2 regions of the Colwellia sp. BRX9-1 genome follow, and region 1 is predicted to be linked to the other one. Evidence: predicted binding sites of a transcription regulator. Region 1 holds the regulator's gene; the other holds the start of a gene.
The links. The regulator FliA, encoded in region 1, starts transcription of late flagellar genes. The targets are predictions, from matches to a motif close to CTAAAGNTNNNNNNNNNNNNGCCGATA.

Region 1 (3,639 bases):
ATAACTTGTTCTAAATATGTGAATTTTAACCCTATAAAAATATGCAGATTAAATGATTATAGGGTTATACTAAATTAATTGATGGCTATTCGTAAGAAAGTAGAGAAAGACGATAAATGAATGATCAAGCAAGTGGCTTAAGAAAAATGCAAAATTCAGCTCCGGTAAAAGTCATTGCTGTCTCTGGCGGTAAAGGCGGAGTAGGTAAAACTAACGTTTCGCTTAATACCGCTATTGCACTTGGACAATTAGGACAACGAGTTTTAGTTTTAGATGCCGATTTAGGCTTGGCTAATGTCGATGTTATGCTAGGTTTGCGGGTAAAACGTAACTTATCACATGTGCTTTCTGGCGAATGTGAATTAGACGATATAATTATTGAAGGTCCCGCTGGTATTAATATCATTCCTGCTACGTCAGGTTCACAATCTATGGTCGATTTAACGCCTGCTGAACATGCGGGTTTAATTCGCGCTTTTAGTGATATGAACACAAAATTTGATGTACTTATTGTTGACACTGCAGCCGGTATTTCCGACATGGTACTAAGCTTTTGCCGTGCCTCACAAGATGTGATGTTAGTGGTCTGTGATGAACCTACATCTATTACTGATTGCTACGCCCTAATGAAATTATTAAGTCGAGATCATGGCGTATTTAAATTTAAAGTTGTTGCCAACATGGTGAGAACGCCAAGAGAAGGACAGCAACTCTTTGGTAAGCTTTCTAAAGTTACCGATCGATTTTTAGATGTTGCACTTGAACTCGTTGCTGTCATTCCATTTGACGAAAATATAAGAAATTCCGTTAGAAAACAAAAAGCAATTGTTGAAGCTTATCCACAATCGCCTGCAGCGGTTGCTTTTAAATCTTTAGCAGGTAATTTAATTAAATGGCCGGTGCCTAAACAAGCGTCAGGTCATTTAGAGTTTTTTATTGAACAATTGTTAGAACATTAATAACAATAGTAATCAGATATGAGTACTTTGTTGAAAGTTCTATATCTTTCCTATAATTTAGCGAGTGAGCGATAGTGGTAAAACCAAATGCTTACAGTATTCAAACTGATAAATCTGCTATAATTTCGCAGCATACAGTTTTAGTGAAAAGAATCGCTTATCACCTATTAGCAAGGTTGCCTGCGAGCGTGCAGGTTGATGACCTTATTCAGTCAGGCATGATAGGCCTGCTTGAAGCGTCTAATAATTTTGATCACGGCAAAGGTGCAAGTTTTGAAACCTTTGCTGGTATTCGTATCCGTGGTGCTATGCTTGATGAAATACGCCGTGGTGACTGGACTCCCCGCTCTGTTCATAAAAATAGCCGCATGGTCAGTGAAGCGATAAAATTGCTTGAAGCAAGTTTAGGTCGTGATGTAACTGATATTGAAGTTGCTGAAAAACTTGATATTTCGTTAAATGACTACCATCATATTCTAAGTGAGGTAAGTACCGGTAAAATAATTGGTATTGAAGACTTAAGTACGGGGACAGATGCTATATCGAATATGGAAGATGTGAATAATAACGATCCCTATGATAATTTTGAAAAAATAGTTTTTAAAAAATCGTTAACAGCATGCATTTCCACTTTACCCGAACGCGAAGCTCTAGTACTGTCACTATATTACGACGAAGAATTAAATCTTCGAGAGATTGGTCAAGTGCTTGATGTAAGTGAGTCGCGTGTTAGCCAAATTCACAGTCAAGCGATGCATAGGTTAAAAGGACGTATGCAATCTTGGCAAAGTTGAGTAGAATATACATATAATCACAATTTTAAAATGTTCTCACCGGAGGGTGCCTTGGATAAAAATATGAAAGTTCTTGTTGTTGATGATTTTTCAACGATGAGACGTATCGTCAAAAACTTGTTACGAGATTTAGGTTTCACTAACATTTCAGAAGCAGATGACGGTAGCACTGCTTTACCGATGTTAAAAGAAGGCTCTTTTGACTTTGTTGTAACTGATTGGAATATGCCAGGTATGCAAGGTATTGATTTGCTCAAAGCCATCCGTGCCGATGCGAAATTATCACATATCCCAGTATTGCTGATCACTGCTGAAGCAAAGAAAGAACAAATTGTGATGGCGGCTCAAGCGGGTGTTAATGGCTATATTGTAAAACCATTTACCGCAGCGACGTTAAACGCCAAATTAGATAAAATATTTCAACGCTTAGGTTAATTCCTTAATTAGATAGATAATTAATTAATCTAAACGTGAGGTTTTTGCATGAGTGCGAATACAAATGTGCATGTTTCTTTGGAAGAAGCAAAGCTACTGGTCGAATATTTAGAAAGTGGTCAACAAGACAAGGCAGATGAATTAATTGCTGAAATTCAAAATCCAATTAATTCTGAATTGTTTGCTGAAATAGGCAAGCTGACTCGCCAACTACATGACTCATTAAATAATTTTCAATTAGATTCCAGGTTAAATGATTTAGCGACAGCAGATATCCCCGATGCTCAAGAACGTCTAAACTACGTTATAACGCGAACGGAAGAAGCCGCTAATAAAACCATGGATGCTGTTGAATCTATTTTTCCCGTTGTGGATACGATACAAAAGCAAATAAAGGCTGTTAATCCGTTATGGCAAAAATTAATGCATAACAAATTGGAATTAACCGAATTTAAAAGTTTATGTGTTGATATAGATTTATTATTAAAAACGACAGATAGAGAATCAGTGCGTATGCATGATTTAATGACTGATGTTTTGATGGCGCAAGATTTTCAAGATTTAACCGGACAAGTTATTCGTAAAGTTATTGATCTAGTTCGTGAAGTAGAGGATAGCTTGATTGGTATGCTAACCGCTTTTGGTATTACGACAGATAGTAATGCAGAGCGAAGTAAACCTAAAGTAGGTGATAACTTAGTTGAAGGCCCGATCGTTAATGCAGCACAACGTGATGATGTTGTCGCTGACCAAGATGATGTTGATGACCTTTTATCAAGTTTAGGATTTTAATAGGAGTTGCTGGATGTCATTTGAGCAAGATGAAGAGATTCTTCAGGATTTTTTAATAGAAGCTGGAGAAATACTTGAAACGCTTTCGGAACAACTCGTAGAACTTGAAAACGACCCCGATAATGCCGAATTATTAAATGCTATTTTTAGAGGTTTTCACACCGTTAAAGGTGGAGCCGGATTTTTAGCATTACATAATTTAGTTGACGTATGTCATGGCGCGGAAAATATTTTCGATCTGTTACGTACCAACCAACGTAGTGTTAGTGCAAGCTTAATGGATGTTATTTTACAAGCGCTTGATGTTGTAAATGAAATGTTTGTACAAGTTCAAAACGGCGAGAAACTTGATAAAGCTGATGCTCAACTACTTGCAGAATTGCATCGTTTAAGCCAACCAGAAGGCAAAGAGCAAGCGCCTGCGCCAGTCGTTGTTGAAGCAGTAGCTACTCATGAAAGCGAAAGTTCTTCTAGCGATGAAATGTCAGAAGATGAATTTGAACGACTTCTCGACGAACTCCATGGTGGTGGCTCAGCTTCTACGCCAGCCCCAGCACCTGTAGAAACAGCAACGTCTTCAGACAGCAATGATATTTCAGATGACGAATTTGAATCCTTACTCGATGAACTTCACGGTCAAGGTGCTTTTTCGCCTGAAG
Region 2 (3,639 bases), on a different contig from region 1:
TTTCTTTAGCGACTTTATCGTCACCAAACTCAGCTTTAAAGACTGCATCAAGTAACTGACCAAAAGCATCATCATTCTTAGACAATATTTTATCTGCTTGATCTTGTAGTTGGTTAAACTGATCTAAGAAGTCAATTAAAGGCCTTAGGTCTTTTCCGACACTAGGCGCTAATTTATCATCCAACTCTGCCACTGCTGTATACGCTTGGCTAACATAACTGGTTTTTGTTTGTTGCAAGTCCATACTAAAACTAGTTATCTGTTTATTATCGAAGCCAAGTTCAACTGCTTTTTCAAAAGCTTTATTAACATCGCCATTAAAGAAATCTTTTTGTAATGAATTTACGTCTTTAATTAATGCTTCGATTGCTGCTTTTTCATCATCATCAAGTTCACCCTCTACGCTATAAGAAAAGTTGATTTCATGATACTGACTACTGGTACTACTATAATTTGTCGATTCCCCTTGGCTACTCTCTTGATACTGGTAAGCTTCTTTACTGGCATATTCTTGTAATTCGCTAAATGATATTGAAACTACATCACCGTCAGTAGTGGTAATACTCAGCTCGCTACTTTTTGAATTGCTTGTGTATAATTCGCTATCAATTGCTGTAGAACTGATAATTGGCGTTAACTCTGATACCTTCTCATTTGATTTATTGGCTGAAGGAAACATTTGTTCATGGAGGTCATCAATTCCCTTGTTAATAAGCGTACGACTTTTTTCTATACCTTGGTTTAAGTCATCGTCAAGCATGGCGAGATCTTTTAAATCGCCTTTTGCTTGATCAATACCTAAATTCGCCCCAGCACGCCCCTGCTCAAACATCTCTTTCAACTTGTCCTCACTCGCTCCATTTGCTTGGGCAGCTAAGATACTCGCGCTAACAAAGTCCATAACATTACGAGCCACTGCTTCGAAATCAAAAAGGCTAGTTGATGGCTCGCTTTCAGTTAACGCTGTTTTACTGATATCACTCATCACTACGTTAGTTGCTTGTGGTGCATCGGTAATCTTTTGAAAATTTGCTGAAATCTGACTAGAAATTGATTGAGATATAATTTTCATAGTAATGGCAGCACGATGGTTTAATGCCAGTGTATTAACTGACTCTGCTGGCATTTCTCGTTTAACGACTTCATTATTTGCTGGTTCACTTTTACGACTTTGCCCTAAATAATTCGGCAACCTTGTCTGATTATCAATTTTATTCATTGTTACTCTCCAGTATCTAATTAAATTTTAATTAAACACAATCAAAGATCTAAAGATCCTTAAATTTAATATGGCTATTATATCGGCATTTTTTCGTAAAACTTTAGCAAGAAGTCAATCTCTTGTATGAAAATTATAGACAAATGACTAGACAAAGTAATCACAATCGCTAAACTCAGCGCCTCTTTAATACTCACTAGAGTTGGGTATAATATTGTTTAATTCTTTCTACGTTTAAGGCTTATATATGTTTAGTCACATTGCACCACAATTTTATGATAAACAACTTGATAACAAACAGGATGATATCGCTAAATTGTTTAGTGATTTTGACTTACCAAATTTTGATGTTTTTCGATCAGAGCCTTTAAACTATAGATTACGAGCAGAATTTAGAGTTTGGCATGACAATGATGACTTATTTTATATTATGTTTAATAGTGAAACGAAAGAAAAGTATCGCGTCGACACTTTTCCGGTTGCCAGTAAACTCATTAATCAAGCTATGAAAGCCTTGCTTGACGAAATTAAAGATAAACCGTCACTTCGTCATCGATTATTTCAAGTCGATTTTTTATCAACGCTCAGTGGCGAGCTTTTAATAAGCTTGTTGTATCACAGACAATTAGATGAAGAATGGCTAACTGAAGCGGCAACACTAAAATCAACCCTTTCAGCAATAGCCCCTGTTGATATTATTGGCCGTGCTAAAAAACAAAAATTTATCCTTGATAAAGATTATGTCACTGAGAAGTTAACTGTTGGCGATAAAACTTATATCTACGAGCAAGTAGAAAATAGTTTTACACAGCCTAATGGGCACGTTAATGAGCAAATGCTACTTTGGGCAAAGCAAGGCACACAAAATATCGGTGGTGACTTAATCGAACTCTATTGTGGTAATGGTAACTTTAGTATCGCACTCGCTGAAAACTTTGATCGGGTATTAGGTACTGAAATATCGAAGACATCAGTAAAATCTGCACAAAATAATATCACCGCAAACCAGTTAACCAATGTTGATATAATAAGAATGTCCAGTGAAGATTTTAGTCAAGCGATGAATGGTGAGCGAGTATTTCGTCGTCTAGAAGGTTTCGATCTTAAAAGCTATAATTACGATACAGTATTAGTTGATCCACCAAGAGCTGGCCTTGACCCTGACAGCGTTGAGTTAGTCAGCCGATTTGAACGTATTGTTTATATCTCATGTAATCCTGAGACATTAAAAGAAAACTTAGTTGAACTAATAAAGACACACAATATTGAAAAATTTGCGTTATTTGATCAGTTTCCATATACCCACCATGTTGAAACAGGTGTGATACTTTCACGTAAAAAGTAACGTTTTTACTTTTTTACTCCCCTATTGCTAAATTCAGCAGCTCCCCGTGCTATAAAGCGCAGCTGCTGAATGGTACGCATTGATATTTGTTGACGATCCTCTTTATCAACATCTAATGCATCAGAGCCAGCACTAAATACGATAGTCACCGCTGCATCGGCTTGTAAAAAAGCCACATCCGCATTCAATTTATTTGCTTGCTGTAAATAATCACATAATTCTAAGGTGAAATAACGCACTTCTCGATTTACCGCCGCTCGAAAAGCAGCTGACGTTCCAGAACGCTCTCGTAATAATAAGCGAAATATATTACCGTTACTTTCAATAAACTCCATAAAGGTAACGACAGATATTTGAATGACAGAACCACCTTTTTCAATTCGTTGGCGAGCTTGTCGCATTAATTGACGCAAAGTTAAACCCGCTTCATCGACCAGCGTCAAACCTAGTTCGTTCATATCAGAAAAATGTCGATAAAATGATGTTGGTGCTAAGCCAGCCTCTTTAGCGACTTCCCGTAAGCTCAAACTCGAAAAGCTACGTTCACTACTTAACTGCCCAAGAGCAGCATCAATTATTTGTCGACGTGTTTTTTCTTTTTGCTGTGCCCGAATCCCGCTCATTACTTAATTAACCTATACTTTAGCCTGTTTATATCATACTGAATTTTCATCTATTTACTAGAAACTTGATCACTAACATCTACATTTAAATCCAGTATTATTGATTGAAGATAAAAAGTTTAATAAAAATTACCTTGACTGAAAAGTGATCAAAGTTAAAATAGAGTACACGTGTACACTGAAAATATTTACTTAGTGTTCGTTTTTTTACTGATGGAATTCTTATTACATGAATAAACCTAAAATCGTTTGGCTAAATTTTAGTGTGTTTTTAATTACCTTTTTAGTTGCCGCAATTGGCGTCCCGTATCGAGCAATAACACACGGTTTTGATACCACTGAACTTGTAGTAGCACTATGCTGCTTTATTTATTGTGGTATGTCTATTACTGCTGGCTATCACCGATTATGGTCGCACAAAACCTATCAAGCACATGCTTCGCTGCGTTTCA

Region 2: a site for FliA is predicted at 1,300-1,326, ahead of H4J76_RS09355 (DUF5610 domain-containing protein). Genes of this name have one in related genera too.

The regions. Positions count from the first base shown of each region.
Region 1 covers NZ_JACGVM010000001.1:525,039-528,677, forward strand. The annotation lists gene flhF (flagellar biosynthesis protein FlhF) at 1-4, shown strand, start outside; gene H4J76_RS02425 (MinD/ParA family protein) at 117-959, shown strand; gene H4J76_RS02430 (RNA polymerase sigma factor FliA) at 1,034-1,753, shown strand; gene cheY (chemotaxis response regulator CheY) at 1,805-2,188, shown strand; gene H4J76_RS02440 (protein phosphatase CheZ) at 2,237-2,980, shown strand; gene H4J76_RS02445 (chemotaxis protein CheA) at 2,994-3,639, shown strand, end outside.
Region 2 covers NZ_JACGVM010000008.1:1,038-4,676, forward strand. The annotation lists gene H4J76_RS09355 (DUF5610 domain-containing protein) at 1-1,219, opposite strand, end outside; gene trmA (tRNA (uridine(54)-C5)-methyltransferase TrmA) at 1,467-2,564, shown strand; gene fabR (HTH-type transcriptional repressor FabR) at 2,570-3,187, opposite strand; gene H4J76_RS09370 (fatty acid desaturase) at 3,417-3,639, shown strand, end outside.